DNA from 3 places in the Pantoea nemavictus genome. Region 1 is predicted to be linked to each of the others. Evidence: predicted binding sites of a transcription regulator. Region 1 holds the regulator's gene; each other region holds the start of a gene.
The links. The regulator ArgR, encoded in region 1, controls arginine synthesis, uptake and breakdown. The targets are predictions, from matches to a motif close to ANTGAATAAAAATACANT.

Region 2: a site for ArgR is predicted at 1,199-1,216, ahead of argF (ornithine carbamoyltransferase). Genes of this name have one in related genera too.
Region 3: a site for ArgR is predicted at 1,365-1,382, ahead of argC (N-acetyl-gamma-glutamyl-phosphate reductase). Genes of this name have one in related genera too.

What each region holds. Positions count from the first base shown of each region.
Region 1 covers NZ_JBBGZW010000001.1:1,650,039-1,653,319, forward strand. The annotation lists gene mscM (miniconductance mechanosensitive channel MscM) at 1-373, shown strand, start outside; gene mdh (malate dehydrogenase) at 426-1,361, opposite strand; gene argR (transcriptional regulator ArgR) at 1,784-2,254, shown strand; gene yhcN (peroxide/acid stress response protein YhcN) at 2,744-3,007, shown strand; gene WH298_RS07450 (YdgH/BhsA/McbA-like domain containing protein) at 3,096-3,281, shown strand, end outside.
Region 2 covers NZ_JBBGZW010000001.1:2,731,180-2,734,460, forward strand. The annotation lists gene argF (ornithine carbamoyltransferase) at 167-1,174, opposite strand; gene rraB (ribonuclease E inhibitor RraB) at 1,337-1,759, shown strand; gene miaE (tRNA isopentenyl-2-thiomethyl-A-37 hydroxylase MiaE) at 1,824-2,585, shown strand; gene WH298_RS12475 (GNAT family N-acetyltransferase) at 2,748-3,251, opposite strand.
Region 3 covers NZ_JBBGZW010000001.1:1,946,255-1,949,535, forward strand. The annotation lists gene argB (acetylglutamate kinase) at 1-239, opposite strand, end outside; gene argC (N-acetyl-gamma-glutamyl-phosphate reductase) at 255-1,259, opposite strand; gene argE (acetylornithine deacetylase) at 1,429-2,577, shown strand; gene ppc (phosphoenolpyruvate carboxylase) at 2,831-3,281, shown strand, end outside.

The DNA of each region.
Region 1 (3,281 bases):
GTCGGATTCGGTCACGCGCGTGGTGCTGACCATTCCTGCTCCCGCGCGGGTTAACAGTGATGAAGTGACCAACATTCTTAAGCAGGCAGCCGATCGCTGTACTTATGTGCTCGATATGCCGGCGCCGGATGTATTCCTGGTCGATTTGCAGCAGGGTATTCAGCTGTTTGAACTGCGTGTACATGCGGCGGAGATGGGACACCGCATGCCGCTACGCCATGAACTGCATCAGCTGATTCTGCGCGGCTTTGAAGAGCACGGGATTGAGATGCCGTTCCCACCATTCCAGGTGCGCATGGAAACGCTGGGCAGGAAAACCCCCGCCAGCAACGGAACCCCCTCCAGCCAGACGTTTAAGTCCGGCGGATTATAAAAACAAAACGCCCGGCAGAAGCCGGGCGTTATTTACTGCAGCACAGAGCCAATCACTTCACAAACTCTTCGCCCTGCGCGATATCTTTCTTCAGCGTTTCCAGCATGCCCTTCAGTGCCTGCTGTTCAAACGCACTCAACGTCCCAAGCGGGCGGCGTTCGACAATGCCATTTTTACCCAGCAGCAGCGGCTGCGAGAAGAAGCGCGCGTATTCACCCTCGCCTTCCACATACGCACACTCCACCACGTTAGCTTCACCTTGCAATGCGCGAATCAGCGACAGACCAAAACGTGCCGCCGCTTGTCCCATCGACAGCGTAGCCGACCCGCCGCCGGCTTTGGCTTCCACCACTTCGGTGCCGGCATTCTGAATTCGTTTAGTCAGATCCGCCACTTCCTGTTCGCTAAAACTCACGCCTTTAACCTGCGACAGCAGCGGCAAGATAGTCACGCCTGAATGGCCGCCAACAACCGGCACTTCAATCTCGTTCGGCTGCTTGCCTTTCAGCGCGGCCACAAAAGTATTGGCGCGGATAATATCGAGGGTTGAAACGCCAAACAGGCGATTTTTGTCATACACGCCAGCTTTCTTCAGCACTTCGGCCGCAATGGCCACCGTGGTATTCACCGGGTTGGTGATGACGCCAATCAGGGCTTTCGGCGCGGTGCTGGCAACCTGTTCGATCAGGTTACGCACGATGCCGGCGTTGACGTTAAACAGGTCGGCGCGATCCATGCCCGGTTTACGTGCCACACCCGCAGAGATCAGCACCACATCGGCACCATGCAGCGCTGGCGTGGCATCTTCACCGCTGAACCCTTCAACGGTGACTGCCGTTGGGATATGGCTGAGATCCACCGCCACACCCGGCGTTACCGGCGCGATGTCATAAAGTGAGAGAGCTGAGCCTGCGGGTAATTGCGTTTTGAGCAGCAGTGCGAGCGCCTGGCCAATACCACCAGCGGCACCGAGAACGGCAACTTTCATCCTGAACTCCTTATTAAGGTGGGGCAGAGATATGCCGAAAATCCATCAGGTTACGAGTTTAATCAACTTCTCAGGCGATAGCGACTAAACCTGTCGCGCACTTAAACTACGCCGCAATCGGCTCCCGAGACATCTCCACTTCAGAAGTCGCCTGAATGATACATTCGCAGCCAGAAGACAATGGACGGCAATGATCATCGATATAGTTGTTACCACATCAATAATATAACAACTTTGCAACCTTCGCTTTGCGCGCCAACCCGCTATTTTGGCGCAGCGTAAAACTCTGGTATCATCTCGCCCCCGCAGGATGTAACCGCGATTCTCTCACCAGACTTATTGCATAAAAATTCATCTAAATGCATAATAATTTATCTGCCGTAGGCCTGTTGCCTGCTGCAACCCTCTTTTATTGGTAGCTTATGCGAAACCCATCAAAACAAGACGACTTGATTAAGGCGTTTAAAGCCTTATTGAAGGAAGAGAAATTCAGCTCCCAGGGCGAAATTGTGCAGGCGCTGCAGGAAGACGGCTTCGAGAACATCAATCAGTCCAAAGTTTCTCGTATGCTGACCAAGTTTGGCGCGGTGCGCACGCGCAATGCCAAGATGGAGATGGTTTACTGCCTGCCCGCCGAGCTCGGCGTCCCCACCACCACCAGCCCGCTGAAAAATCTGGTACTGGATATCGACTATAACGATGCCCTGGTGGTAATTCACACCAGCCCCGGCGCGGCGCAGCTGATTGCACGCCTGCTGGATTCGCTCGGCAAAGCCGAAGGTATCCTCGGTACCATCGCTGGTGATGACACCATCTTTATTACTCCTGCGCGCACCTTCTCGGTGAAACAGCTGCACGATGCTGTACTGGTTTTATTCGAACAAGAGCTATAAAAACCTGCTGCATGCCGGCAGAATCTCTGCCGGTTATTTCTCCTCACCCGCATCATCCGTAACCATGCTGTTACAAATTCCTTTGTAAATAATAAGTTATCCATATACCCAGCGGTTCTTTTCCTCCATGAATATTGGTACGACCTTTGCGCCTGCTTAGCCTAATGCGCTATTTTACGCTGCTTTACATATGGTCCTAAGTGTCATTACCTACCCGCAGCGTATCAGCCAGCGAGATCAACCATGATCTTTCGCACTAAAAGATAATTTGATGTAGATCATTGTTTTTACATTGAAATAGCTGTCATTGGTTAAGATCCAGGCGTTTTTTATAACTTCCGGTTCTAAAAAAGTGCCATAAGGATAAAGAATTACAACCAAACATTATTAGCTAGATATTAATTTCGTGAGTGATTAGATCTATACTTAGTTTCGTGATGCAAATCACACGAAAGAAAAAGATAAAAATAGACGACGAGGAAAAATATCATGAACGTTAAAACTACTATCGCAACGCTAAGTGTTCTCTCTGCCCTGTCATTTGGTGCTTTTGCAGCAGATTCTATCAATGCCGAACAGGCTGCGAATCTGCAACCCGCAGGCACCATCAGCGTCAGCGGCGTGGGTGGCTCCCCAATGGATATTCGTCAGCAGTTAAATGACAAAGCCGATCAGCAAGGTGCAAAAGCTTACCGAGTGATCGAAGCGAATACCGGTGACAACTACCACGCGACCGCTGAACTGTACAAATAAGTTACAGATTCAACGCAATGTGAACGGCGACCCGTTTGAGACGCACTTGCCTCTCAGGTTGCCGACCCAAATTTCAGGAGAGTGAATCATGAAAACCAAATTAGCTATCGCAGTACTGGGCCTGGCTTCTGTTCTTTCTTTTGGCGCAAACGCCGCAAGCCTGGTTTCCAATCAACAAGCTGAACAGCTGCAATCTCTTAACCAAACCATCAGCGTAAGCGGTGTTGATGGCGACCAGACCAACGTTCGCCAGGAACTGTCGCAGAAGGCCGAT
Region 2 (3,281 bases), 1.1 Mb from region 1:
TGACGGAAAGAAACAGGTGCGCCGCCCGCTGTCAGGCGTCGTTGAGCGTCAAATTGTGCGCTGCGCTGTTGCATGTTTCCTCCGGCAAATTGGGCCGCATTATACGCATTCACTGATTTGCAGCAAGCAAATATCGCGCGCAAGGTAAACGTTTGCTTCGCTATATTTATCGCTTACCTAAGGTGGCGACCATCACCGCTTTAATGGTGTGCATGCGGTTTTCTGCCTGATCGAACACGATGCTGTGTGCCGATTCAAACACTTCATTGCTCACTTCCATGCCATCGTGCAAACCATACTGTTCAGCCATCTGGCGGCCGAGCGTGGTTTTATCGTCATGGAAAGCCGGCAGACAGTGCAGGAATTTCACCTGCGGATTACCGGTCAGGGCCAGCATCGCGCTATTCACCTGATAAGGACGCAGCAGGGCGATGCGATCTTCCCACACCGATTTGGCTTCGCCCATCGACACCCATACATCAGTGTAGATGAAGTCGGCACCTTGCACGCCTTCGGCGATATCTTCGGTCAGCGTGATTTTGCCGCCGGTTTGCTGCGCGGCCACGCGGCATTGTTCGACTAATTCAGCTTCTGGCCAGCAGCCTTTCGGTGCCACCAGACGCAGATCCAGCCCCACTAGCGCTGCAGCTTCCAGCATGCTGTTGCCCATGTTGTTGCGCGCATCGCCCACATACACCAGCGTCATTTGATTCAGCGATTTGCCGGGCAGATGTTCCTGCATGGTCAACAGATCGGCCAGCAGCTGCGTAGGGTGAAATTCGGTGGTCAGCCCGTTCCATACCGGCACGCCAGCGAACTCCGCTAAGGTTTCCACCAGTTCCTGGCCGTAGCCGCGATACTGAATGCCGTCATACATGCGGCCCAGCACACGTGCGGTGTCTTTCATCGACTCTTTATGGCCGATTTGGCTGCCGCTCGGGCCGAGATAGGTGACGTTAGCGCCCTGATCGTAAGCGGCAACTTCGAAAGAGCATCGGGTACGAGTCGAGTCTTTTTCGAAGATGAGCGCGATGTTTTTGCCTTTCAGGAACTGCGTTTCGCCGGCATTTTTCTTTGCGTGTTTTAATTCACCTGCCAGACTCAGCAGAGAATCGATTTCGGCCGGGGTGAAATCCAGCAATCTCAGGAAATGTCTTTGATACAGCTGACTCATACAGCGCTCCAGTTGCCCACATGAAATGAATTAAAATTCAATCTAACCGTATGAATATGCATTTTCAACCCCGGCGTTAAGAAACTTGTTGTTTTGTGTAGTGGCGCGCGAGGCAGTGTGGGAAAATAATCTTATTCAGCCGAATATTTTGAGGACACACCCATGGCATATGAAGCATTGCTGGAAGAACAGCGCGAAGAGACGCGACTGATCATTGAAGAGCTGCTGGAAGACGGCAGCGATCCCGATGCGCTTTACACTATCGAGCATCATCTCTCCTGCAACAATTTCGACTCGCTGGAGAAGGTGGCGGTTGATGCCTTCAAGCTGGGCTATGAAGTGAGCGAGCCAGAGGAGCTGGAGCTGGAAGACGGCAGCAAAGTGATGTGCGTTGATATCCTGAGCGAAGGCGCGCTGAAGCCGGAGCTGATTGACGCGCAGGTTGAGCAGTTGGTGAATCTGGCGGGCAGCTACAACGTCGATTACGACGGTTGGGGCACCTACTTTGAAGATCCCGATGCCGAAGATGAAGACGACGATGGCGAATTCATCGACGACGAAGAAGACAACGGTGTACGCCACTAAGCCTTCCTTAACGGGCGGCGCCCGCCGCCCCGATTCCTTCTCCCCGTAAGACAAAAGATTGCCCATGAATTACGCTCCGCTATTAGAACCGATCTATCAATTCCTGCATTGCCGCACGCCACACGCGTGGATTGATGAAGCGCGCAAGCCGGAAAATCTGACGCTGCTGCTCACCGATCATATGGTTTGCGAATTGAAGGCCGCGCAAACCGCGGTGTTTATCATCCGTAAATACGTGGCGGATAAGCCGAGTGGCGATGCCATTCTGGCGTGGCTTAAGCCGTATGAAGATTTTATCTACCGCGATGAACCGGACAGCAACTTTATCAACGCCCACAAAAATCTGACCAAAAGTATCATTGTGCGCAATGAGCTGCCGTGGGCCGACGATTTGGTAGAGATGATGGTGCTGCTGATCAAAGAGGAGTTGCATCACTTTTATCAGGTGTGGGAAATCATGCAGTCGCGCGGTTTGCCCTATCGTAAAATCACCGCCAGCCGTTATGCCAAAGGGCTGATCCGTGAAATCGCCACGTATGAGCCAGATGCGCTGGTGGATAAGTTGATTTGCGGAGCGTACATCGAAGCGCGATCCTGCGAACGTTTCGCCAGCCTGGCGCCGTATCTGGATGAGCAGCTTGAGAAGTTCTACATTTCGCTGTTGCGATCGGAAGCGCGTCATTACCAGGATTATCTGAAGCTGGCGCAGCAGATTTCGCCGAAGGACATTGCGCCACGCGTACAGGCGTTTGGTGCGACAGAAGCGCGCTTAATCAGCGAGCCGGATGGCGAATTGCGTTTTCATAGCGGTGTGCCGACGGTTTAGATATGTGCTCGCAGTCCCCCATCCCGGCCTTCCCCCGCTTGCGGGGAAAGGAGATTCTGCCACATGCAGCTCCCAACCCACATATAGCAGCATCCTCCTCCCCCATTTATGGGGGAAGACCGAGGAGGGGGACAGCGAGCACATCACAGCGAGCACATCAAATCACAACACCTTCAACATCCGCACTTCGCAATCCACGTGCCCGGTACAGCCCATCGCGCTGTCAATCAGCTCAAAGCCCAACGACTCATATAATTTAATCGCGCGCGTCAGGCTGCCGGTGGTTTCCAGATAACAGCGGCGAAACCCCTTTTGACGAGCATGTTCCATGGCGCGCAGCGCCAGATCGCGCGCCAGACCTAAGCCACGCACCTGCGGCAGGAAATACATTTTCTGCAGCTCGCAAATATCCGGTGCGCTACAAGCCAACGGTGCAACGCCGCCGCCGCCCACCACTACGCCTTCATGTTCAACAATCCAGTAGGCGCTATTGGCTTCACTGTACAGTTCGAAAAGGCGATCCAGATTGGGATCGGACACGGTGTAACCTTTGTCCGCCGTCAGCCCAAATTCGGCTGACACATCGCGGATCACCTGCGCGATCAGCGGATTATCGGCGGCTGTAATCGGGCGCACCTTTAAATTGATGGGGGCGTCGGTGGTCATCATTATCTTCCGGTATAAAAAAGCCGGGCA
Region 3 (3,281 bases), 300 kb from region 1:
GCTAACGCACCGGTAATAATGTCAATCTGATCGGCTGGCGTCACGCGCAAACCGTTCTTCTTTTTCACCGGTAGCGCGAGCTTCTTCATCAGCTCGTCCACCACGCAACCGCCACCGTGCACAATGATCAGCGGACGCTGATGTTCATTGCGATATGCCAGCAGGGCATCAAACAGACGGGCCAGCGCTTCTTCGCTATCCAGCAGCACGCCACCCAGTTTAATGATCAATGGATTCATTGCGTTATCCGTTCGTTAAATCAGAGAGAGCGTTTCGGGGAAGCCGAAACGAATGTTCAAACACTGAACCGCCTGCGAGGAGGCGCCTTTCAGCAGGTTATCTTCAGCAGCGACCACAATCAGGTGCTCGCCTTGCATGGCGAAGCCGATGTCGCAGAATGGCAAACCGACCACCGCTTTCAGCGCCGGAACGCCTTTGTCATACACGCGCACCAGCGGCTTGTCGTGGTAAGCATTATGGAAGGCATCGGCCACATCCTGTTGCGTCACGCCCGCTTTCAGGCGGCAGGTGGTGGTCGACAAAATACCGCGCGGGAAACTGCCCAGATGTGGCGTGAAGATCACTGGCGTGCCGAGATGCGCGACGATTTCCGGATGATGACGGTGATTAAACAGGCCGTATGGCTGCAAGCTCACTTCACAGAAGCTGGTGGCAACGTTGGCTTTACGTCCTGCACCGCTCACGCCGCTGGTGGCATTAATCACCGGCCACTGTGCATCGTTAAGCAGACCGGCCTCGATTAGCGGTTTCAGCGAAAGCTGTGCTGCGGTTGGGTAGCAACCCGGCACCGCAACCAACTGCGCATCTTTGATTTTGTCGTGCTGCCATTCGGCCAGGCCATAAACCGCTTTATCCAGCCAATCCTGATGCTGATGGCTGAAACCGTAATATTGCGTATAGAAAGCGTCGTCGTTAACGCGGAACGCGCCAGAGAGATCGAACACCACGCAACCGGCTTTGAGGAATTCAGGTGCCAGATCGTGGCTGACTCCGTGCGCAGTCGCGAGGAACACCACATCCACTTTATCGGCCCATTCCGAGGCTTCGCTCAGCGGCTGCAGCGGCAAATCGACAATGCCTTTGAGCTGCGGATGCAAATCCGACAATAACTTTCCAGCATCCGGGCTTTGCGCTGAAACCGCCAAAGCGGTTATGTTCATATGCGGATGGCGATTCAGGTAGGTGGCAAGCTCTACGCCAGCGTAACCACTGGCACCAACGATCAGCGTATTCAACATCAGGCTGTATACCTTTTTACAGTCACACGTATCGGGTCGCGGCCTTGCCCCGTTGCCCAGGATGCCGTTTGCAGAAGATTTGATGCTTCACATGCAAGCGACGTTATTGTATTTTTATTCACTATTAATGCATGAATATTGATACATCCTAACCCAAGGACCGTCAACAGTGAAGACAAAATTACCACCTTTTATCGAACTCTACCGCCAGTTGATTGCCACGCCATCAATCAGCGCAACCGATAGCGCACTGGATCAGAGTAATGAAACTTTAATCAATTTGCTGGCCGGCTGGTTCCGCGATATTGGCTTCAGTGTAGAAGTGCAGCCGGTGCCTGGCACGCGGCATAAATTCAATATGCTGGCACGCAGTGGATTGGGCGCAGGCGGCCTGTTACTCGCCGGCCATACCGATACCGTACCCTACGATGATGGCCGCTGGACGCGCGATCCCTTCACGCTGACCGAACACGACAACAAGCTTTACGGCTTGGGCACCGCGGATATGAAAGGTTTCTTCGCCTTTATTTTGGATGCGCTGCGTGACGTTGACGTGACCAAACTCAGCAAGCCGCTCTACATTCTGGCGACCGCTGATGAAGAGACCACCATGGCGGGCGCAAAGTATTTCTCTGAATCGACCCAGCTGCGTCCCGATTGCGCCATCATCGGCGAGCCAACGTCGCTCAAGCCGGTGCGCGCGCATAAAGGCCATCTGTCGAATGTAATCCGTATTCAGGGGCAATCGGGCCACTCCAGCGATCCGTCGCGCGGCGTGAACGCCATCGAACTGATGCACGAATCCATTACCCAGCTGATGCAATTGCGTAACACGCTGAAAGAGCGTTACAACCACGATGGTTTTGCCATTCCTTATCCAACCATGAACTTTGGTCATATTCATGGTGGCGACGCGGCCAACCGCATCTGCGCCTGCTGTGAATTGCACATGGATATTCGCCCGCTGCCGGGCTTAACCCTGAGCGATTTGGATGGTCTGCTGAATGACGCGCTGGCGCCGGTCAGCGCGCGCTGGCCAGGACGTTTAACCGTGGGCGAGCTGCATCCGCCGATTCCAGGCTACGAATGCCCTGCCGATCACGAGCTGGTGCAGGTGGTGGAGAAGCTGCTCGGCGTGCCAACCGAGGTGGTGAACTATTGCACCGAGGCGCCCTTTATCCAGCAATTGTGCCCAACGCTGGTTTTAGGCCCGGGATCGATCAATCAAGCCCACCAGCCAGATGAGTTTATTGATACCGCATTTATCAAGCCGACTCATGCGCTTATCACCCAAGTGGTGCAGCATTTTTGTCATTGATGAACAACAGATGGGGCATTTCACTGTTAAATCAGCAAATTGCCCCGTCATTGTTCGGGATTTGATAATAAGAATAACTTATCTCGCTTCGCTCCAAGCAAATTCTTTGAATTTCCGCTATTTAGCAGCACATTTACACGGATTTAAGGCAATTGACGTGCAGGTAGATACGTGGCTAGATAAAAGACGATGTTATGCCCGTGGATAATTCCCGTGGGGATATTTAAAAAGATGATGAGGGTGTCAGGGTCCAATGAACGAACAATATTCCGCAATGCGAAGTAATGTCAGTATGCTCGGCAAACTGCTCGGGGATACGATTAAGGATGCACTAGGAGAGAACATCCTCGACCAGGTGGAGACCATCCGTAAACTCTCTAAGTCATCCCGTGCGGGAAATGACACCCATCGTCAGGAACTGCTGACCACGCTGCAAAATCTGTCGAATGACGAGCTGCTGCCGGTTGCGCGTGCGTTTAGCCAGTTCCTTAATCTCACCAACGTCGCTGAGCAGTATCAAACCATTTCCCGCAGCGGCGAGGGCGCGAATCATCCTGAGCTGCTGAAGAAGACCTTCGAGCGTCTGAAACAGCAAGGTGATATCAGCGAAGCGGCTATCCGCCAGTCGATTGAAGAGCTGTCGCTGGAGCTGGTGCTGACCGCGCACCCAACTGAAATTACCCGCCGCACGTTGATCCATATGC